Regions from separate parts of the Streptomyces sp. NPDC001270 genome, predicted to be linked through region 4. Evidence: riboswitches for the same ligand, from Rfam matches in the RefSeq annotation. Region 4 holds a riboswitch; each other region holds the start of a gene.
The links. Region 4 has a riboswitch for cyclic di-AMP ahead of ACFY2B_RS22895 (transglycosylase family protein). Riboswitches for the same ligand answer to the same signal wherever they lie in the genome.
Positions count from the first base shown of each region.

Region 1 (5,454 bases), on a different contig from region 4:
CCACCGCGACGGCCACCGAGAGCACCCCCACGACGATCCGTACGGGCAGGGCGGACCAGCGTATGCCGCGGGCCTCGCCCGGCTCCCCGGCCGGCGCGGACCGCCCCGCCCACCACACGACCGCGGCGAGCACGAACAGCCCGGCGGCCCACGGCAGCAGCCCGTCACCCAGCTCGGTGTGCCGACGCACCAGAGCGTCGCTCTCCACGTGCCGTTCCAGCCACTCGCCCGCCTGCGTCGTCAACGGCACGCTGACCAGGGCGAGGAGTGCCAGGACCGGCAGCAGCGGCCCCAGTCGCCGGGCGGCGCGCGGCCACAGTGCCGCCGCCACCAGCGCCAGCGCCGCGAGAGGTACCAGTACGACGACTACGTGGACCAGCAGGACATGGGCGGGCAGGCCGTTGATCAGGGTCATCGAGGCGCTCCTGAGCGGGATAGGGGGCGTCAGCGTGGCACATGAAACTCTCAGCTTCTTCTCAATGACGCCCCCGGCGGCAGCCCCCGCGCCCCGCGCGGGAGCAGCGCGATGCGGGCCCGCGCGGGAGCGGAAAGAGGCGGGCCCGCACGGTTCGGCCGACGCGGCCCGCGCGGGTCGGTTCGACGCGGGCCCGCGCCGCGTCAGGCGGGTCGCACCACGCTGTGGATGATCGAATCACCGCCGTAGTAGATCGACTCCTCGCGGACGTAGGCGCCAGGCTTCGGGGCGTGGATCATCATCCCGTTGCCGATGTAGATGCCTACGTGGCTGACGTCGTCGTAGAAGAAGACCAGGTCACCGGGTTGGGCATCGGCGAGGGAGACCGTGGTTCCGGCGTCGACCTGGCTGTAGGTGGTGCGCGGCAGGCTGACGCCGGCGGCCTTCCAGGCGGCCTGGGTGAGCCCCGAGCAGTCGTAGGAGCCCGGACCGGTGGCACCCCAGACATAGGGCTTGCCGATCTGCGCGCGGGCGAAGTCGATCGCCTTCTGGGCCTTGGTGGCCGACGAGGAAGAAGAGGACGAAGAGGAGGAAGACGGCGAGGACGATGTGTCCGTGGCGGACGACGCGTCCTTCTTCTGCTGAGCGGCCTGCTGCTCCTTGGCCAGCTCCGCCGCCTTCCGCGCGGCCTCCTCCTGCCGGCGCTTCTCGATCTCGGCGAGCCGCTTCTTCTCCTCCGCCGTCAGCTTGGTCAGCAGCTCGCGCGCGGTGGAGAGCTTCTTCTGGACGGTGGCCTTGGCGGTCTGGAGTTCGTCCTGCGACTTGGTGAGCGTTTCGAGGCTCTGCGTGGCCTCCCGCCGCTTCTTCATCGTCGCCGACTGCTCGGTGACGTAGTCGTCGACCACGGTCTTCTGGCGGGCGGTCAGCCGGTTCATCAGCTGGCTCTGGTCGAAGTAGTCCTGCGGGTTGTCGGCGAGCAGGAGGGAGGCGCTGTCGGGAACGGAGGCTCCGGTCCGGTACTGCGCGGCGGCGAACGAGCCGAGCTCGTCACGGGCCTTGTTGAGCCGGTCGGTGCCGCGGGCGACGTCGTCCAGGAGGGTGTCGACGCGCTTGCGCTGTTGGCCGGTCTGCTCCTTGGCCGCGTTGTAGTGGTCGGTTGCCGATTCGGCCTGCCGGTACAGGTCGTCGACCTTCTTCTGCACCTCCTCCACGCTCGGCTTGCCGTCGGTGGGGGCGGCGACGGCCGTCTGGGAGAGCAGGGCTACGGAGGTGAGGGCGACGGTGGCCAGGGCGGGGGTGCGTATGCCTGCTACGCGCGTACCCGCGGAGCGCGGCTTGCGGTGCGACGCCAAGAGAGGCGACTCCTTCCGTGTTCCGCCTGCCGAGTTAGCTGTCGGGTTCGGGCGGGTGGTTCGGAAGGTTTGCCCTACGGCCGTTTCCCTTGTGAGGGATTGGGCCGATTCACCCCAAAGTCGGTGTGGGTCCCCGGCTCCCGCGTGCCACGGGGACACGCCGGACTCGGCGGAGGCCGCACGGCCCGGCGAGGTTCGCCGGTGGGGGTCGTACGGCCCGCCCGGCACGCTAGCCAACTCGTGTGGCCCCTGTGAAGGTTGGTGGGTGATATGCCCGATACATTTTCGTGACCTGGTGGTGAGTTTCCTCCAGGGTCATCGGGTGATTCCGTACGGTGAGCGGATCGGGCGTGGATGTGACCGGGTGGATCCCGGCCGGACGGAATGGGTCACGCTTCGGCGGCGACCTGGGACCGACCCGTGAGCGACCTGGGATCGTGGTCGACCTGCGGCCGGTCTGCGGCGGTCTGCGGCCGGCCTCGAATCGACCTGGGATCGGCCTGGGATCGGCCTGGGACTTCGCTGGGGCGGCGGGGCGGCACCGGCGAAGTTCTGCGAGCGGCACCGGTCATGTTCTCGGGGCGGCAGCGGGTTGTCAGTGGTGCGCCCTAGACTCGGAGAGCGATGAGCAGCCTTTTTGACGACAGCTTCCTGGCGGACCTCCAGGCCCCCCGCGGGCAGGAGGGGGAGCCCCCACCGCCCGAGGACGAGCACGCTCCGGAGCCGGTTCCGGACGATCTGTTCGGCGGGAAGTTCGACGTGCCCCCGGACCCGGACTCCTACTACGGGGACGGTGCCCCCCGGCCGGTCATCGACCCGGCCGCGCTCCTGCACGGGCTGAACGACAACCAGCGCGCGGCCGTCGTGCACTCCGGCTCCCCGCTGCTCATCGTGGCCGGCGCCGGCTCCGGCAAGACCCGCGTGCTCACGCACCGCATCGCCCACCTGCTCGCGGAGCGCAAGGTGCATCCCGGGCAGATCCTCGCGATCACCTTCACCAACAAGGCCGCGGGCGAGATGAAGGAGCGCGTGGAACACCTCGTCGGCCCGCGCGCGAACGCGATGTGGGTGATGACCTTCCACAGCGCGTGCGTGCGCATCCTGCGCCGCGAGAGCAAGCGCCTCGGCTTCACCTCGTCCTTCTCGATCTACGACGCCGCCGACTCCAAGCGCCTGATGGCCCTGGTCTGCCGCGACCTGGACCTCGACCCCAAGCGTTTCCCGCCGAAGGCGTTCAGCGCCAAGATCAGCAACCTGAAGAACGAGCTGATCGACGAGGAGGACTACGCCGCCGAGGCGGCCGGGGGCGCGTCCCAGTCGGACTCCGGGGGAAGCTTCGAGAAGACCCTCGCCCAGGCGTACGCCCTCTACCAGTCGCGGCTGCGCGAGGCGAACGCCCTCGACTTCGACGACCTGATCATGACGACCGTCAACCTGCTGCGCGCGTTCCCGGACGTCGCCGAGCACTACCGGCGCCGCTTCCGCCACGTCCTCGTGGACGAGTACCAGGACACCAACCACGCCCAGTACGCACTCGTGCGCGAACTCGTCGGGACCGCCGAGCGCCCGGCGGACGTGCCCGCGCAGGAGCACGACCTGCCGCCCGCCGAACTGTGCGTGGTGGGCGACGCCGACCAGTCGATCTACGCCTTCCGCGGCGCGACCATCCGCAACATCCTCCAGTTCGAGGAGGACTACCCGGACGCGACGACGATCCTCCTGGAGCAGAACTACCGCTCCACGCAGACGATCCTGTCCGCCGCCAACGCCGTCATCGAGCGCAACGAGTCCCGCCGCCCCAAGAACCTGTGGACCAACGCGGGCGCGGGCACCACCATCACCGGGTATGTCGCGGACACCGAGCACGACGAGGCGCAGTTCGTCGCCGACGAGATAGACCGGCTGACCGACGCGGGTGAGGCCAAGTCCGGCGACGTCGCCGTCTTCTACCGCACCAACGCCCAGTCCCGTGTCTTCGAAGAGGTCTTCATCCGCGTCGGCCTGCCCTACAAGGTCGTCGGCGGCGTCCGCTTCTACGAACGCAAGGAGGTCCGGGACGTCCTCGCCTACCTGCGGGTGCTGGCCAACCCGGAGGACTCGGTCCCGCTGCGCCGCATCCTGAACGTGCCCAAGCGCGGCATCGGCGACCGCGCCGAGGCGATGGTCGACGCGCTCGCCCAGCGCGAGAAGATCAGCTTCTCGCAGGCGCTGCGCCGCGTGGACGAGGCGTACGGCATGGCCGCGCGGTCGACCAACGCCATCAAGCGGTTCAACGTGCTGATGGAGGAGCTGCGGACGATCGCCGAGTCCGGAGCGGGCCCGGCGACCGTCCTGGAGGCGGTGCTGGAACGCACCGGCTACCTCGCCGAGTTGCAGAACTCGACCGACCCCCAGGACGAGACCCGGATCGAGAACCTTCAGGAACTCGCCTCCGTGGCCCTGGAGTTCGAGCAGGAGCGGGGCGAAGGCGCGGCGGCCGAGGGGGCTGCGGGCGCCGCGGCCCCGGGCGGCACACTCGCCGACTTCCTGGAACAGGTCGCGCTGGTCGCCGACTCCGACCAGATCCCGGACGAGGAGGAGGGCGACGGCGTCATCACCCTGATGACCCTGCACACCGCCAAGGGCCTGGAGTTCCCGGTGGTCTTCCTGACCGGTATGGAGGACGGCGTCTTCCCGCACATGCGTGCCCTCGGCCAGACCAAGGAGCTGGAGGAGGAGCGGCGCCTGGCGTACGTCGGCATCACGCGCGCGCGGGAGCGGCTGTACCTCACCCGGTCGACGATGCGCAGCGCCTGGGGCCAGCCGTCGTACAACCCGCCCTCACGCTTCCTGGAGGAGATCCCGGGCGCCCATATGGAGTGGAAGCGGACGGGGGCCCCGGCGCCTGTCTCCTCCGGGCCCGCGTCCGGTGTCGCGTCCTCGCTGTCCTCGTCCCGCTCCCGCTCGTCCGGGGCGGGCGCGTCCGGGTTCGCCACGCGCAGGGCGTCGGAGAAACCGGTGGTGTCCCTTGCCGTCGGCGACCGGGTCACCCACGACCAGTTCGGTCTCGGCACGGTCGTCGCGGTGGCCGGCACGGGGGACAAGGCCCAGGCGACGATCGACTTCGGCGACGCGAAGCCCAAGCGACTGCTGCTGCGGTACGCGCCGGTGGAGAAGCTGTAGCGCCGTGGAGAAGCCGTAGCTCCTTGAGACGGGGCCCGCCCCGCGTCGTGTCGTTCGCGGGGCGGGAGCGGTACGTCCGTGGGATGGGAGCCGTACGTCCATGGGAGGGCCGCCCCTCATGCCCGCAGGACGGGCCGTACGCCCGTGGGACGGACCTTGTGCCCGAGTGCGGAGCCCTTACGTCGGGTCGAGTCCGTGGCTGCGCAGCCACGGCAGTGGGTCTATGGCCGAACCGCCCGCGGGGCGCACCTCGAAGTGCAGATGCGGGCCGGTGGAGTTGCCCGAGTTCCCGGAGTAGGCGATCGGCTGCCCGGCCTTGACGCTCGTACCGGAGACGACCTGGTAGCTGGAGAGGTGGCAGTACCAGGTCTCCGTGCCGTCCTTCGCCGTCACGATCATCATGTTGCCGTAGGCGCTGTTCCACTCCGTGCGGACGGTGCCGTCGGTCGCGGCCATCACCGTCGTGCCGTACGAAACGGGAAAGTCGATCCCGGTGTGCACGGACATCCAGTTCACACCGGCCTG
Region 1 covers NZ_JBIAXM010000001.1:365,704-371,157, forward strand. Annotated here, with positions in the region: gene ACFY2B_RS01745 (DUF2231 domain-containing protein) at 1-415, opposite strand, end outside; gene ACFY2B_RS01750 (NlpC/P60 family protein) at 619-1,767, opposite strand; cyclic di-AMP (ydaO/yuaA leader) riboswitch at 1,776-1,949, opposite strand; gene pcrA (DNA helicase PcrA) at 2,392-4,929, shown strand; gene ACFY2B_RS01760 (M23 family metallopeptidase) at 5,107-5,454, opposite strand, start outside.
Region 1: it holds a riboswitch for cyclic di-AMP, as region 4 does, so the genes downstream of both, ACFY2B_RS01750 (NlpC/P60 family protein) here and ACFY2B_RS22895 (transglycosylase family protein) in region 4, are expected to answer to the same signal.

Region 2 (5,454 bases), on a different contig from region 4:
GTCCGTGCCCGGGGTCTTGCCGGACTCGTGCGAGTCCGACGCGATGTCCAGTACGTCGTCGGCGAGCTGGAAGGCGACGCCCAGCCGCTCACCGTACTGGGTGAGCATGTCCACGACCGTCTCGTCGGCGCCCGACATCATCGCCCCGAACCGGCACGACACGGCGACCAGCGACCCCGTCTTGCCGCTGAGCACGTCCAGGTAGTGCTCGACCGGGTCCCGGCCGTCCGTGGGCCCGGCCGTCTCCAGGATCTGCCCGGTGACCAGCCTCTCGAACGCGACGGCCTGCACCCGCACCGCCTCCGGACCGAGGTCGGCGAGGATCTGCGAGGCACGGGCGAAGAGGAAGTCCCCGGTCAGGACCGCGACCGAGTTGCCCCAGCGGGTGTTCGCGCTGTCCACCCCGCGGCGTACGGCGGCCTCGTCCATCACGTCGTCGTGGTACAGCGTCGCCAGATGGGTCAGCTCCACCACCACCGCGGACGGTACGACCCCGGGTGCGTACGGATCGCCGAACTGTGCCGCGAGCATCACGAGCAGGGGGCGGAAACGTTTGCCGCCCGCCCGCACCAGGTGCTGTGCGGCCCCTGTGATGAACGGGACCTCGCTCTTGGTGGCTTCGAGCAAGCCTTCCTCGACAGCCGCCAATCCGGCCTGGACATCGGCTTCCAGAGCCTGGTCCCGCACGCTCAGCCCGAACGGCCCGACGACGGTCACGAGGGGTCTCCTGTCTGCTGGTGTCTGCTGGCGTTACACGGTGTGTCGATAGGTCGGCGCCATCACTCAAGTCAGCGTATCCGGTCAGGTTTCGATCACCGATAGCGCCCACGGCCCAGGCCGGGCGGTACCGGATCACGGCCGGTATGTTGCCGATCAGTTGATACAACCCGATATTTATGGAGTTGGCGGGATATGACATCTTTTGACCCGCTAATGCCTCGGAACCTGGCCCAGGCACATCCGCACGTCGTTCCCCCACGAAACCGCTCACACAGACCTCCGGATCCCCCTGGCCGACGGGACACTCCTGTACGCGCGCGTGGCGCCCACCCATACGCGCGTGCGGCACCCACCGACGGCCGCATCCATACCGGCCCACCTCGGCGAATGCGCCCTGGACCGGCTCACCGACGGACCGCGCCACGCGACTCCCAGCGGCACTCCTGGTACGCGGGACACGGCCATACGTCCGTCCGGGTCGACGCGCGCGGGTACGGCGACAGCGAGGGGGTGCCGGCGGGAGCTGGCCCGGCGGCGCAGACAGCTGAGACGGAGGAGACGAAGAAGCCGGGGGAGACGGGGGACGGGGACGGGGTGGAGGTCGTCGGATGGCCGGCCGCGCAAGCGTGGTGCGACGGCGACATGGGCATGTTCGGCATCTCCCGGGGCGGCACCGCCTCCCTCCGGACCGCGGCCCTCGCGCCAGAGCCGCTCAAGGCGGTCGTCGCGCTCTGCTGTGCCGACGACCACTACGACAACGAAGGGCACGGCCCCGGAGGTTCCGCCCTCGCCACCGTTCCGTACGCCCGGTCCGCCTCGGCGCTCGCCACCGCCGCCCTGCCCCCTGACCCGCGGTACGCCGGTGCGTCCTGGCAGGCCACGTGGTCGACATGCCAAGTCGTCGACGGGCCCCGGGGCAGCAGGCCCAGGACCCACGGCGCGCCCGGAGACGGCAGCGGCAGCGGCAGCGGCAGCGGCAGCGGCAGCGAAACGTACGGCCCTACCGACGGGGCCGCGGCACGCGGTGCCATCAAAGCAGCGGTGCCGGCGGTGGGCTGCTGACACGTCCCGTACCACGACACTCCCCTCCGTCTGGTCGAGCCCCTGCCCCACGACCGTGTCCGCGCGCGGGCTGATCGGCCCCTGGTCGCACCAGTACCCCGGCCACGGCCCGCCACCCGGACCGGCCGTCCACTTCCTCAAGGAGACCGCACTTCCTCCAAGGCCGCCGGGTCGGCGAGCCCGCCTGGTCGTCCCCGGGTGATGTACCTCGCGTACGGACTCCAGGTGCCCCGGCCCTGGCGCGCTCACCGCTGCACACCGGCGCGGACACCGCCCCCTCCCGTCCGGTCGGCGACGACGGCGGCCTGGTGGCACCGGGCACGGCCTCCCGCCCTGCCTCCCGGCAGGCCGCCGTATCCGCGTCGCCGTCTCCACCGCCTGCCGGCCGTAGGCCCGGCCGCGCCCGGAGTCGGCGGCGGGCTGCCGGTACGGGCCCGGCGGGCAGCCCGCTCGAACTGCCGGTAAAGACCCGGCCCTTGAACCGCACCGATCGGCTTCGCGGCGCCGGAACAGCCGGAAGAAAGGCGCAAGTAAGACCAAGTAAGACAGAGAAGAAGCGGAGGAAAGGCACAAGGAAGTCACTCCGTGCCACACCGTCACACACGCACACTCGAACGGTACGGATATTCCGGGCTATTCGGACCTTCGACGTAGACCGGGGCCGCGCCGGAGGCGCACACGATCACCGGGCGCGCCGCACGTCGACCCGTGCCCGCGCCCGCTCGGACCTGCCATTTCGCCCGTACCGACCGGATCCACGCGGACACCGCGGTCCAGGCCCACCCGGAGTTCACCTGTGACGCAAGCCACTTCTACCCCGTCGGCAAGGCGATCCGCACGACAGGCGCCGAGGCAGCCTTCCACTGGGCGCAGAAAAGGTAATTCCGGGGACCATGGGGTGAAGTGACCGTTTTGCCGTCATTGGCACCTCAATTCCTCTTGGTGCTTAATGCACTTCGAGCCCGAGACGGGTGATTTGGGTCACACGAGGCGGCGTGTCGACACCCGGACCACACTTTCAACCCGCCGTACGCAGTCGCCCAGTTGACCGTTGGCAGTCGCAAAGGATCTACCGGTCATACCCACCATCCCGCAGTCAATCGGCATGAGCTATGAATCCGGTACTTGTTTCCGGCATGTGCGGTCGCATAGCTTCCGGGCCAGTCGGGTGGACGCCGAATCCTGCCGCCACCCGTCATGACCCATCGACGAACACAAATTCGCACGGCAGGAGCGGGGGACCCAGGTAGGTCGCCGGACCGGACGGCACAGCCGACCGGAACGGCTAGGGGTGAAGCCGAGTCGCCATGTGGCGGCCGGCCGGGCGTCTCCCCCGCCCGAACCCGACAGCTCACCTCGCAGGCGCCGGAGAGGAACACCATGTCTGCTGCCGCTCAGTACCGCCGTCACCGCGTCAACCGCCTCGCTCGCACCCTCGCGGTGGCCGGCACGGGCGCCGCCGTACTCGCCCTGCCTCTCATCGGCGCCGCCGGCGCCCACGCGGCCACCACCGCGACCACGACGGCCGTCAGCGGGACCACGACGGCCCTGACGACGGCTGGATACAAGAACAACCTCGACGGCTGGATCCGCGAGTCGCTCGCCGTCATGGCGCGCAACAAGATCCCGGGCACCTACAACGGCATCTACCGCAACATCATCCGCGAGTCCTCGGGCAACCCCCGGGCCATCAACCTCTGGGACTCCAACGCGGCCAAGGGCATCCCGTCCAAGGGCCTGCTCCAGGTGATCGACCCGACGTTCCGGGCCTACCACGTCGCGGGCACGTCCAACGACATCTACGACCCCGTCGCCAACATAACGGCCGCCTGCAACTACGCCGCCCACCGCTACGGCTCGATCGACAACGTCAACAGCGCCTACTGACGGACCCGCCGCGCTGAAGAACCGTTCGCGGCGTTCACGGAAACAGTCGTTCGAGGACGACGGCCACGCCGTCGTCCTCGTTCGACGTCGTGATCTCGTCGGCCACCGCCTTGAGTTCGGGGTGTGCTCCCCCCATCGCCACCCCATAGGCGGCCCACCGGAACATCGGGATGTCGTTCGGCATGTCGCCGAAGGCGACGGCCCGGTCGGCGCCCAGCCGCAGGTGCTCGGCGGCCAGCGCCAGACCGGTGGCCTTGGTGATGCCGCACGGCTGCAACTCCACGGTCCCCGGCCCCGACATCGTGACGTTCGCCAGGGAACCCACGACCGAGCGCGCCGTCGCCGCCAACTCGTCGTCGGACAGCGCCGGATGCCGCAGCAGAACCTTGCTGATGGGCGCGCACCACAGATCATCGCGCCGCTCGACGCGTACGGCGGGCAGCGTCGGATGCGGCATCAGATACCCGGGTTCGATGAGCGTGAGCCCGTCCACCCCGTCCTGGTCGACGGCCGCGTACACCTGCCCCACCTCGGCCTCGATCTTGCCGAGCGCGGTCTCGGCCAACTCCCGGTCCAGGGTGACCGACCACAGCAGGCGGTCCGCGCCGGCGTCGTACACCTGCGCGCCCTGTCCGCACACCGCGAGCCCCTCGCCGCCGAGTCTGTCGAGCAGCGGCCGTACCCGTGGCGCGGGGCGCCCGGTGACCACCAAGTGCCGGGCACCGGCCCGCGCCACGCGCGCGAGCACGGCGAGGGACCGGTCGGAGAGGGTGTCGTCACCACGCAGGAGCGTCCCGTCGAGGTCGGTGGCGACGAGTGAGAATGCGGGAGGAGCGGCCATGATCAGAGAATACGGACAGCGCGCCGCTCCGACTCACGTCCGCTTCCCACCCCTCCTCGCCGCGCCGTAGCGTCCGTCTCTTCTTCCCACTCCCCTTCTTCTCTTCCCACTCCCCTTCTTCGCGCCCTCGCGCCCGTCTCCCGTACGTTCGGCGCCCCTTCCCCCGGTGCCGGCCGTGACGCGGAGGCCGCGCCGGTCTCAGCCGTGGGCCGCCACCAGGTGTCTGGTCAGGCGCGGGGAGGCGAACTCGGTGCCGCACACGAAGCGCATCACCGGTCCGTAGGAGGCCGCGGCGGGCAGGCCGGTGAAGTAGAGGCCGGGGACCGAGGAGACGTATCCCGGGCCGAGCTTCGGAGTGCCGCGGCTGACGATGAGCCGGGTGCGAAGCCCATGGGCCAGGAAGCCCATCGCGGCTATGTCGACGCGGTAGCCGGTCGCCGCGATGACGTGGTCGGCCATCAGCCGGCCGGTGGCACCGGCACGGGTACGGACCGTGAGGACCGGGGCCCCGTCGAGGGCTTCCGCACCCAGGACACGGTCGATCTCCTCGACCCGTACCTTGCCCTCGAAGCGGTCCCGCAGCCACCAGGCGCCGAGCGGGCCGAGCACCCGGCGGACCAGATAGTGCCGGGTGCGGGCAGGGAGGTAGCGGTAGGGCTGCGGGTAGTGGCTGAGGGCCCACAGCGACCAGGCACGGCCGAACGGTGACCCGGGGCGCAGCCGCGGCTGACGCCACGGCGGGGCGCCGAAGCCGACGCGGCGCCGCGCGACCACCCGTACCCGCGCGCCCGCCTCGGCCGCCAGCGCCGCCGTCTCCAGCGCGGACTGGCCGGCGCCCACGACGATCAGCTCCTGGCCGGCGAACCGGGTGAGGTCGCGGTGCTGGCAGCTGTGGGACACCGGGCCGGTCGGGGCGGGCCCGTCCGCCGCAGCGGCGGCCAGCT
Region 2 covers NZ_JBIAXM010000001.1:148,964-154,417, reverse strand. Annotated here, with positions in the region: gene ACFY2B_RS00715 (polyprenyl synthetase family protein) at 1-717, opposite strand, end outside; gene ACFY2B_RS00710 (CocE/NonD family hydrolase) at 1,108-1,782, shown strand; gene ACFY2B_RS00705 (hypothetical protein) at 2,491-2,664, shown strand; cyclic di-AMP (ydaO/yuaA leader) riboswitch at 2,979-3,160, shown strand; gene ACFY2B_RS00700 (transglycosylase SLT domain-containing protein) at 3,163-3,669, shown strand; gene ACFY2B_RS00695 (HAD family hydrolase) at 3,704-4,510, opposite strand; gene ACFY2B_RS00690 (NAD(P)-binding domain-containing protein) at 4,709-5,454, opposite strand, start outside.
Region 2: it holds a riboswitch for cyclic di-AMP, as region 4 does, so the genes downstream of both, ACFY2B_RS00700 (transglycosylase SLT domain-containing protein) here and ACFY2B_RS22895 (transglycosylase family protein) in region 4, are expected to answer to the same signal.

Region 3 (5,454 bases), on a different contig from region 4:
CCCGTCAGTCGAGCAGGCGCTCGCGCAGCCGCTCCCGGGTCCGCGGTGCCAGGCCCAGCCCCTGTTCCAGGTAGGCGTCGACGCCGCCCCAGGTCCGCTCGACGGTCTCGAAGGCGGCCGTGAGGTACTCGGCGCGGGCGTCGAACAGCGGGCTGAGCAACTCCATGACCTCGGGGGTGTAGGCCGACTCGGCGCTGCCGCTGCGCCGCACCCGGTAGCGGCGGTGCGTGGCGTTCGACTTCAGGTAGTCGGCCAGGATCGCCTCGCGCTCCACGCCCAGGGCGAGCAGCGTCACGGCTATGGACAGGCCCGCGCGGTCCTTGCCGGCAGCGCAGTGCATGAGGACCGGCACGCTGTCCTCGGCCAGCGCGTGCAGCACCCGGGAGTGCTCGGCGGTGCGCTGCTCGATGATCGCGCGGTAGGAGACGAGCATCCGCTGCGCGGCCCTGCCGTCACCGAGGATCGTGCGCAGCTGGTCGAGGTCGCCGTCCCGGACCATCGTCCAGAACTCGGCGCCGTCCGCCGGGTCGGTCAGGGGCAGGTTGACGTTGCGCACGCCGGGCAGCTCGACGTCCGGCCCTTCCAGCCGCTGGTCGGCCGCGTTGCGGAAGTCGAAGACGGTGTGCAGGCCCAGGGAGGACAGGAACGCGGCGTCGGACTCGGTGGCGTGTGCCAGGTGGCCGCTGCGGAACAGCACTCCGTACCGCACCCGCCGTCCGTCCTTTGCCGGGAGCCCGCCCACGTCACGGAAGTTGCGCACACCGGCCAGCTCGGGTTCGGTCGACGGGACCTGCTGCGTCACGGGGGGCTCCTCCCGGTCGGAGCCCGTCGGCGCTTCTCGTCGACGGGCACGCTGTCGACCATACGACAAGCTTTTCCCGGGCAATGGGTTGTCCACAGGCGTTGCCACCGGGGCCCGCGGCCCTTGATGATGTTGAGGCGTGAGTGGATCTGTGGGCGCCTGCGAGGTTTCGATGGTGGACATCGCCGAGGACGGCCGTACGTGGTTGCTGAGCGGCCCGGGCAGCAGTTATGCGCTGCACCTCACGGAGGCGGACGAACTGCTGCACCTGCACTGGGGTCCCGCCGTCGCGCTCGCCGACGCCGAGGCCCTGGCCGCCCGTCCGCTGCCCGCCTACCGGGGCTTCGAGTCGCCGCTCGACGGGCACGAGGAGTATCCGGTCGAAGGCGGCCCGCGCTTCGTGCGGCCCGCGCTGTCGGTCCGTACCGAGGAGCGCCGCGGCACCGAATGGGTCTTCGAGGGCCACGCGGCCGAGGACGGGGAACTGAGGCTGCGTTTCCGGGACGCCGGGTTGGTCATCACCCTCCACTACCGGATGGGCGGCGACGTCGTCGAGCGGTGGGTGAGCCTCGTGAACGAGGGCGAGACGCGGGTGGAACTGCTCCGCGCGGACCCGGCCGCCTGGACCCTGCCCGACCGGGAGGGCTGGCGGCTGTCCCAGTTGCACGGCCGCTGGGCCGCAGAGTCCCGGCTGACCAGCGGTCCGCTCACCTACGGTGAGAAGGTCATCGGCAGCCGGCGCGGTCACACCGGACACCAGTACCTGCCCTGGGTGGCGCTCGACACCGACGCCACCGAGGAGCGCGGCGAGGTGTACGGCTGCGCGCTCGGCTGGTCGGGTTCCTGGCGGATCGCCGTCGCCCGACTTCCGCGTTGCGGCTGCGCGGACTCGATCCGTCGGCGGCGTACGAATGCCGCGAAACGGGTGAAGTGCACCGTGGTGCCGTGCTGTTGCACCACGGGCTGCACACCGCGCTCCGTGGAGACCTGGACGCCATGGTCATCCGGCTGCGCCGCGTCTGACCCTTCTGCCGGAATTACTCGCTTATGCAACCAGGGGGGTGAGGAGGGTCATACCGTGACGGTGGGTCGCCTGCCCTGCTCACGTAATGCATGGTCCGTGCGGGCGAATTGGCCGGGGGTACCCCGCCGACATGCACGGACGGTGACCGGGAATTCCCGTAATGGATCGAGTGAAACCCGTACGGGATGAAACGGGTCCTTGTCCGTTTGTGTCCCGCTCGCTTACGTTCGCCACCGATCCGGACGGACCGCCGAATCCTGCCGCCGCCCGGACACCGGACACACCACCCACCCGTGCACGGCAGGAGCGGGGGACCCACCAGGCACGACCGCCGGACCCGGTCTCCGGGACGGCAAGGGGTGAAGCCGCGCCCCGTGCGCGGCCGGGCAGCTCCAGCCCGAACCCGACAGCTCACCTCGCAGGCGCCGGAGAGGAATGCGCCATGCCCGCGAAGGGAAAGCACCGACGTCCGAGGCCCCAGCGCCGCACCCGTTCCGTCGCCGTCGCCGGAACGAGCGGAGCCGCACTGGCCCTGCCGCTCATCGGAACCACCGCGGCGCACGCCGCGCCCCCCGGGGAGGCTCCCCGGTCCGTCGCCGAGCAGACCGTCAGGTCCGCCGCCGGCACCGCCGAGCAGCGACGCGCCGCCGAGGACTCCGCCGCCCGTACCTACGTGGTGCGGCCGGGTGACCGGCTCGCCAAGATCGCCGACGAGCAGCACGTCAGCGGCGGCTGGCAGCGGATCTACCAGGACAACCGCCCGGCCATCGGCGGCGACCCGTCGCTGATCCACCCCGGTCTGAAGCTCACCCTCGGCGGGCGGGCCGAGCCGGACACCCACTCCGCGCAGCCGTCCCGGCTGTCCCGGTCCTCGTACGTGTCGGCGGCCGGCGCCTCGGCCGGCCGGACGGCCCGCACCGCCGGCACCGGCACCTCCACCGGCTACGGCCTCCCCGTCCTCGGCGCCAGGATCGGCACCGGCTACCACGTGGCCGGCGGCATGTGGTCCAGCGGCTACCACACCGGCGTGGACTTCGTCGCGCCGACCGGCACCTCGGTCAGGGCCGTGGCCGCGGGCACGGTCGTCACCGCGGGCTGGGGCGGCGCCTACGGCAATCAGGTGGTCGTCAGGCTGGCCGACGGCTACTACGCGCAGTACGCCCACCTGTCCCAGCTGTCCGTCTCGGTCGGGCAGACCGTGACCGAGGGCCTGCGGCTCGGCCTGTCCGGCGCGACCGGCAACGTGACCGGCCCGCACCTGCACTTCGAGATCCGTACCACGCCGGAGTACGGCTCGGACGTGGACCCGCTGGCCTACCTCCGCTCGCACGGCGTCGTCGTCTGACGGCCGCGGCAGCGCGGATGACGCGTCAACGCGCCTGTTCCCCGGCCTATTCCCGCGTTGGGAAAGTCTTGGCGAGTGTCTTATCTCACCGTTCGTCAACCCCTTCCTACGATCGCGTAGGTCACATCGGAAGGTGAATCATGGCCCGACGTGGCAGACGATTCGAAGAGTGACAACACAGCGGTGATCGGGTCGTACGTGGCGGTGGGGGACAGCTTCACCGAGGGCGTCGGCGACCCCGGCCCTGACGGGGCGTTCGTCGGATGGGCCGACCGGTTCGCGGTACTGCTCGCGGACCGTCGGCCCGAAGGCGGCTTCCGGTACACGAATCTCGCGGTGCGCGGGAGGCTGCTCGACCAGATGGTGGCGGAGCAGGTCCCGCGGGCGGTCGAACTGGCGCCGGACCTCGTCTCGTTCTGCGCGGGAGGCAACGACATCCTGCGCCCCGGCACCGACCCGGACGAGGTGGCCGAGCGGTTCGAACGGGCCGTGGCCCGGCTCGCGGAAGCGGCCGGCACGGTCCTGGTGACGACCGGCTTCGACACCCGTGGCGTACCCGTGCTGAAGCATCTGCGCGGCAAGATCGCCACCTACAACGGGCACGTCCGGGCCGTCGCCGACCGGTACGGCTGCCCGGTGCTCGACCTGTGGTCCCTGAAGGCCGTGCAGGACCGCAGGGCCTGGGACGACGACCGGCTCCACCTCTCACCCGAGGGGCACACGCGCGTCGCGCTGCGGGCCGGACAGGTCCTCGGCCTCGACGTCCCGGCCGACCCGGAACAGCCCTGGCCGCCGCTCCCGCCCCGCGGCACCTTGGAGGTGCGCCGCGACGACGTGCACTGGGCCCGGCAGCACCTGGTGCCGTGGATCGGCCGGCGGCTGCGCGGCGAGTCCTCGGGGGACCATGTGACGGCCAAGGGCGCGGTGTCCCCCGACGACATCAGGACGCGGATCGCGTCGGTGGCCTGAACCCTCGGGGCGGGTCCGGCGGACCGTTCCCGCCCCGGGACGCCCGCTCGGCGTGACCCCGCTCACGGCGGTCCGGGGGGCCTGGCCCGGTTCCCCCGGAAGAGTGCCCCGCCCGGCCTTCCCGCGCCCGGCCGCGGGTCACCCCGATGGCGCCGGACTGTCGCAGGGGCCACCCATAATGGATGGCCTCACCCACTCCACCAGGAGGTACCGTGTCCGGTTTGCGTTCCCCGAGCTCCGGGCTCCGCGTGTTGCAGCCCGCGGCCTTCGGCGCTGACCCGGGCGGTGACCGCCTGGCGCGCATCCGCAGCTCGCCCCACTTCGCCGACGGCGTCTTCCAGAACCCCGGGGGCCCCGCCCGGATCCGGCCCTCCGGGTCGATGCTGGAGCTGACGAAGCTCTACTTCGACCGGGAACAGCGGCCCCGGCGGGCCCCGCGCGGCACCGTCCCGGTGCACGCCACCACCCTCGCCGACCTGGCCCGGCCGCCCGCCACCGGGCTCCGGCTGACCTGGATGGGCCACTCCAGCGTGCTGGCGGAGATCGACGGACAGCGCGTGCTGTTCGATCCGGTCTGGGGCGAGCGCTGCTCGCCGTTCCCGTTCGCCGGGCCCAAGCGGCTGCACCCGGTGCCGCTGCCGCTCGCCGCGCTCGGCCCGGTCGACGTCGTGGTCATCTCGCACGACCACTACGACCACCTGGACATGCCCAGCATCAAGGCACTGGCCGGCACGGACACCGTGTTCGCCGTGCCCCTGGGCGTCGGCGCGCACCTCGAACACTGGGGGGTGTCCGCCGACCGGCTGCGGGAGCTGGACTGGCACGAGTCGACCCGCGTCGGCGGACTCACCCTCACCGCCACCCCCGCCCGGCACTTCTGCGGCCGCGGCCTGCGCAACGCGCAGCACACCCTCTGGGCGTCCTGGGCCGTCGCCGGCCCCGAGCACCGGATCTACCACAGCGGCGACACCGGCTACTTCGAGGGCTTCAAGGACATAGGCGCCGAGCACGGCCCGTTCGACGCCACGATGATCCAGATCGGCGCCTACAGCGAGTTCTGGCCCGACATCCACATGACCCCCGAGGAGGGCGTACGCGCCCATCTCGACCTCCAGGGCGGCCGGGCGCACGGAGCGCTGCTGCCGATCCACTGGGGCACCTTCAACCTGGCCACGCACGCCTGGGCCGAGCCGGGGGAGTGGACGAAGGACGAGGCCGACGCGGCCGGACAGGCGGCCGCCTTCCCGCGGCCCGGCGAGCCGTTCGAACCGGCGGGCCCGCTGCCCGCGGACCCCTGGTGGCGGCCGGTGTCCA
Region 3 covers NZ_JBIAXM010000007.1:326,064-331,517, reverse strand. Annotated here, with positions in the region: gene ACFY2B_RS15050 (tyrosine-protein phosphatase) at 5-802, opposite strand; partial or broken gene ACFY2B_RS15045 (glycoside hydrolase family 36 N-terminal domain-containing protein) at 975-1,673, shown strand; gene ACFY2B_RS15040 (GH36 C-terminal domain-containing protein) at 1,676-1,825, shown strand; cyclic di-AMP (ydaO/yuaA leader) riboswitch at 2,105-2,264, shown strand; gene ACFY2B_RS15035 (peptidoglycan DD-metalloendopeptidase family protein) at 2,269-3,171, shown strand; gene ACFY2B_RS15030 (SGNH/GDSL hydrolase family protein) at 3,355-4,140, shown strand; gene ACFY2B_RS15025 (MBL fold metallo-hydrolase) at 4,353-5,454, shown strand, end outside.
Region 3: it holds a riboswitch for cyclic di-AMP, as region 4 does, so the genes downstream of both, ACFY2B_RS15035 (peptidoglycan DD-metalloendopeptidase family protein) here and ACFY2B_RS22895 (transglycosylase family protein) in region 4, are expected to answer to the same signal.

Region 4 (5,454 bases):
GGTCGGTGAAGAAGATGCGCGGTTACCTGGCCGAGCTGATCCACCGCAAGCGCGCCGCGCTGCCCGCCGAGCCCGCGCCCGGCGAGGACCTCATCTCCGGCCTCATCCGCGCCTCGGACCAGGGCGAGCACCTCAGCGAGAACGAGGCGGCGGCGATGGCCTTCATCCTGCTGTTCGCCGGGTTCGAGACGACCGTCAACCTCATCGGCAACGGCACCTACGCCCTGCTCACCCACGCCGGGCAGCGCGACCGGCTGCAACGGTCCCTCGCGGCCGGGGAGCGGGCGCTGCTGGCGAGCGGGGTGGAGGAACTTCTGCGGTACGACGGCCCGGTGGAGCTGGCCACCTGGCGGTTCGCCACCGAGCCGGTCGACATCGGCGGGCAGCGGATCGCGGCCGGTGACCCCGTCCTGGTCGTCCTGGCCGCCGCGGACCGGGACCCGGAGCGGTTCGCCGATCCGGACGTGCTCGATCTCGGCCGGCGTGACAACCAACACCTCGGCTACGGGCACGGAATCCACTACTGCCTCGGCGCCCCGCTTGCCCGGCTGGAGGGCCAGTCCGCGCTCGCCACCCTCCTCACCCGCCTCCCCGACCTGCGACTTGCGGTGGATCCGACCGATCTGCGGTGGCGCGGCGGGCTCATCATGCGTGGATTGCGCACTTTGCCGGTGGAGTTCACTCCTGTCCGGTGATCGACCGGAGTGTGAAATGCCGTAGACCCTTGCCGGAAAGGGAAAATGACAGCCTTTCACGGCTGTGATCTTCACGTGATCTGTGCGGCATTAACTTGTGACTAGGGATCGTATGCCTATACGTTCACCCCTCGGTGCGGTAGTCCGGCACGATCGGCCGCACCGGTCAGTGCCGTCGCGCGAAAGGCTTCCGCATGCTCACCGGGAACGGTCGTCACCGTCGCCCCCGCCAGGCTCCGGCCCTCGTCGTCGCGGCCGGAGTGACCGGCTCCGCGATTGCCATCCCGCTCCTCGCCGCCACCGCCGCGAGTGCCGCCGACGGCACCACCTGGGACCGGGTGGCCGAGTGCGAGAGCGGCGGCGCATGGAGCGCCAGCACGGGCACCTCGTACTACGGCGGATTGCAGATCTCGCAGCAGGACTGGGACAAGTACGGCGGCGACAAGTACGCGGTCACCCCGGACCAGGCCAGCCGCCAGCAGCAGATCGCGGTCGCCGAGAAGATCCTCGCCGACCAGGGGACGACCCCCTGGGCCACCTGCGCCCTGCTCTCCGGGCTCACCGCCAAGTCCGGCCACATCGGGGTGGACACCGGTGTCACGGACGGCTCCTCGTCCGGCAAGAAGGATTCCGCGGAGGATTCGGACGGGTCGGGTTCGAAGGGCTCGGCGTCCGGGTCTGGTTCATCTGATTCATCCGGATTGCCTGGCTCGCAGGGCTTGTCCGACTCGCCCCCGTCGTCCGGCACTTCCTCGGATCCGTCCTCGGATTCCACTTCTGACTCCCTCCCGAGCGGTTCGCCGTCCGGCTCTCCGTCGTCGAGCGCGAGTCCGGGCACGGGCACGGGTGCGGGCCACGGCGCGACGGACGGGTCTGCGAAGTCCGGCAAGCCCGACAAGTCGGCATCACCTGACTCCAGTGCTTCGCCGGGAATCGGTGATTCGTCCACGGAGTCCCCCGACCCCGCCGGTGCGGACAACTCCTGGCGGACCGGCGGCTCCTGGAGCCTGGTCGACACCGGCTCCCTGGGTGGCGGCGGCCGTCATCGGGGCGGCAGTGCGGATGAAAGCGGGACAACCGGGGCGGGTGGCCGAGGGGCTGCCCCGTCCGGCAAGCACGTCTACACCGTCCGTGCCGGCGACAGCCTCGGCTCCATCGCCGACTCGCTTGGCGTGGACGGCGGATGGCATGCGCTCTACGCCGCCAACAAGAAGGTCGTCGGCTCCGACCCGGACCACATCACCCCCGGTCAGACCCTGAAGGCCGGGACCGAAGGGCGCGTCGGATAGCGGGAGTTGGCGCCCTGCTTCGGGCTTAATGTCCGGTTTGGCGAAAGTGTGGGATGAGTCTCAGAAGCCTTGATCGTCTTTGAAATTCCCCGAAGCGCGTGTCTACGGTCATGACCGCTCGCCACCGCGGGCCCCGGCTGCCGCAACGCCTAATCCTGCCAGCGGCCGTACGGGAACAGTCGTCGCGTCGAGCGCCGTAGGCAGGAGCGGGGGACCCAAGGTAGGTGCCGCTGCGGTCGGTTGACCGAAGCGGCTAGGGGTGAAGCCGCGCCTCCACACGGAGGTGCGGCCGGGCAACTCAACCGGCCCGAACCCGACAGCTCACCTCGCAGGCGTCGGTGAGGGGATCGATCCATGCTGTTCTCCAGCAAGGGCAAGCACCGTCGCCCGTCCAAGGCCACCCGCGTCGTCGCGCTCGCCGGTGTCACCGGTGCCGCCGTCGCCGCCCCGCTGATGGCCGTCGGCGACGCCTCCGCCGCCACCGCCTCCCAGTGGGACGCCGTCGCCCAGTGCGAGTCCGGCGGCAACTGGTCCATCAACACCGGCAACAACTACTACGGCGGCCTCCAGTTCTCCGCGTCCACCTGGGCCGCCTACGGCGGCACGCAGTACGCGGCCACCGCCGACAAGGCCACCAAGTCGCAGCAGATCGAGATCGCCGAGAAGGTCCTCGCGAGCCAGGGCAAGGGCGCCTGGCCGGTCTGCGGCACGGGGCTGTCCAGCACCCCCTACTCCGGCGGCGACTCCAGCGGTTCGGGTTCCGGTTCCGGTTCCAGCGGTTCCGGTTCGACCGGCTCCACCACCGGCCGTGCCACCGAGCAGCAGGCCGCCTCGCGCACCGCCGACCGCCCGGCCGCGAGCAGGACCGTCACCACCCCGACCGGCAAGAAGGTCAAGAAGGGCGACGGCGAGTACAAGGTCGTCAAGGGCGACACCCTCAGCTCGATCGCCGAGAAGCACCACGTCGCGGGCGGCTGGCAGAAGCTGTTCGAGCTGAACAAGGACATCGTCGAGAACGCCGACCTCATCTACCCGGGCCAGCAGCTGCACCTGAAGTGACCCCGGTGGTCCGCTCCTGAAGGGCCCCCGCCGGACCGCTCCTGGTTCGACCCCGGCGGGCGCTCCCGAGGCGACAGCCGATCGGCAGCCCGGTCACAGCCCCCGCACAGCGGCGGCCTCCATCGTGGAGGACGCCCGGGGGCAGCCCCCGTCCCCACGGGCTCCCCGCCCCGGCGCGCTTTCCCCCGTGCGCGCCGGGGCGGGTTCTTTCTGTCTGTTCCTTTCTGTTGCGTTCCTTTCCGTGCCGCTCGTCCTTTCCGCGCCGCTCGCCCTTCCAGCGCTGCTCGCCCTTCCTGCCGCTCGCCCTTTGGCCCGCGTCCGCCCGCTTTCTGTGTTTCCCGGGCATTCCCGCACGTCCGCGCCGCCCTTTACCTCGCGCACCCCGAGCCGGCGCCGGCAGTTTCCGTTCCCCCCTTTGTTCCGTTCAGAAACAATGTGTACCGTCAACTGTCGTCACCCTGTCCACGGGGCGGTCGGCTACCGGCCGAGGCCCCCGGGCCGGTTAGGCTCTAGTCGCAAGGCGCACAGCCCCGCACTTCCAGCGTCACATTCCATGAAGGAGATGCTCGTGCCGTCCATCGACGTCGTCGTAGCCCGGGAAATCCTGGACTCCCGAGGCAATCCCACGGTCGAGGTCGAGGTCGGCCTCGACGACGGCAGCACGGGTCGTGCCGCCGTCCCGTCCGGCGCCTCCACCGGCGCCTTCGAGGCCATCGAGCTGCGCGACGGTGACCCCAACCGCTACCTGGGCAAGGGCGTCGAGAAGGCCGTCCTCGCCGTCATCGAGCAGATCGGCCCGGAGCTGGTCGGCTACGACGCCACCGAGCAGCGCCTGATCGACCAGGCCATGTTCGACCTGGACGCCACCGACAACAAGGGCTCGCTCGGCGCCAACGCCATCCTCGGCGTCTCCCTCGCCGTCGCCCACGCGGCCTCCGAGGCCAGCGACCTCCCCCTCTTCCGCTACCTGGGCGGCCCGAACGCGCACCTGCTGCCGGTGCCGATGATGAACATCCTGAACGGCGGCTCGCACGCCGACTCCAACGTGGACATCCAGGAGTTCATGATCGCCCCGATCGGCGCGGAGTCCTTCTCCGAGGCCCTGCGCTGGGGCGCCGAGGTCTACCACACCCTGAAGTCCGTCCTGAAGACCAAGGGCCTGTCCACCGGCCTCGGCGACGAGGGCGGCTTCGCCCCGAACCTGGGCTCCAACCGCGACGCCCTCGACCTGATCCTCGAAGCGATCAAGCAGGCCGGGTACGTCCCCGGGGAGCAGATCGCCCTCGCCCTCGACGTCGCCGCCTCCGAGTTCTACAAGGAGGGCAAGTACGTCTTCGAGGGCAAGGAGCGCTCCGCCGCCGAGATGACGGAGTACTACGAGGAACTGGTCGCCGCCTACCCGCTCGTCTCGATCGAGGACCCGCTGTTCGAGGACGACTGGGCGGGCTGGAAGGTCATCACGGACAAGCTCGGCGACAAGGTGCAGCTGGTCGGCGACGACCTGTTCGTCACCAACCCGGAGCGGCTGGCCCGCGGCATCGAGGAGGGCACCGCCAACGCCCTGCTGGTCAAGGTCAACCAGATCGGCTCGCTGACCGAGACCCTGGACGCCGTCGAGCTGGCCCAGCGCAACGGCTTCAAGTGCATGATGTCGCACCGCTCGGGTGAGACCGAGGACGTCACCATCGCCGACCTGGCCGTCGCCACCAACTGCGGCCAGATCAAGACCGGCGCCCCGGCCCGCTCCGAGCGCGTCGCCAAGTACAACCAGCTGCTGCGCATCGAGGAGATCCTCGACGACGCCGCGGTCTACGCCGGCCGCAGCGCCTTCCCGCGCTTCAAGGGCTGATCCGCCGAAGGCCGAGGCTCAGCCAGTCGTACGTACGTCCCCGTACCCGGTCCCGTACCGTGTCCGGGGACGTACGCGCGTATGACGCGCACGGAGCACGCACGCGGAAGCACAGCGGAAGCGATCCGGCAGCATGCCGGCGGCACGCCGGAAGCGTGTGCAAGGCATGCGCGAAGCGTGCGGGGAAGCAGGCAGGGAAGGGGAGGCGGAGATGGCCGCGAAGGACCGGGACCGGTTCTCCACCACGACCCGGCTGCGGCTGCTCGGGGAGCAGACGGCGGCCCGGGTGTACCGTTCCCAGTCCCGGCGGCAGGACCGCCGCTCCCGGCTCACCGGACGGGCCGCGCTGCTCGCCCTGGTCCTGTGCACGATGGTGGTGGCACTCGCCTACCCGATACGGCAGTACGTCTCCCAGCGGGGCCAGATCGCCGACCTGGAACGGCAGCGCCAGCAGGCCCAGGAACGGGTCGAGCGGCTGCGCGACCTCAAGGCACGCTGGCAGGACGACGCGTACGCGGAGCAGCAGATCCGGGAGCGGCTGCACTACGTGCTGCCCGGCGAG
Region 4 covers NZ_JBIAXM010000013.1:152,584-158,037, forward strand. Annotated here, with positions in the region: gene ACFY2B_RS22885 (cytochrome P450) at 1-695, shown strand, start outside; gene ACFY2B_RS22890 (transglycosylase family protein) at 890-1,984, shown strand; cyclic di-AMP (ydaO/yuaA leader) riboswitch at 2,167-2,334, shown strand; gene ACFY2B_RS22895 (transglycosylase family protein) at 2,339-3,043, shown strand; gene eno (phosphopyruvate hydratase) at 3,606-4,892, shown strand; gene ACFY2B_RS22905 (septum formation initiator family protein) at 5,104-5,454, shown strand, end outside.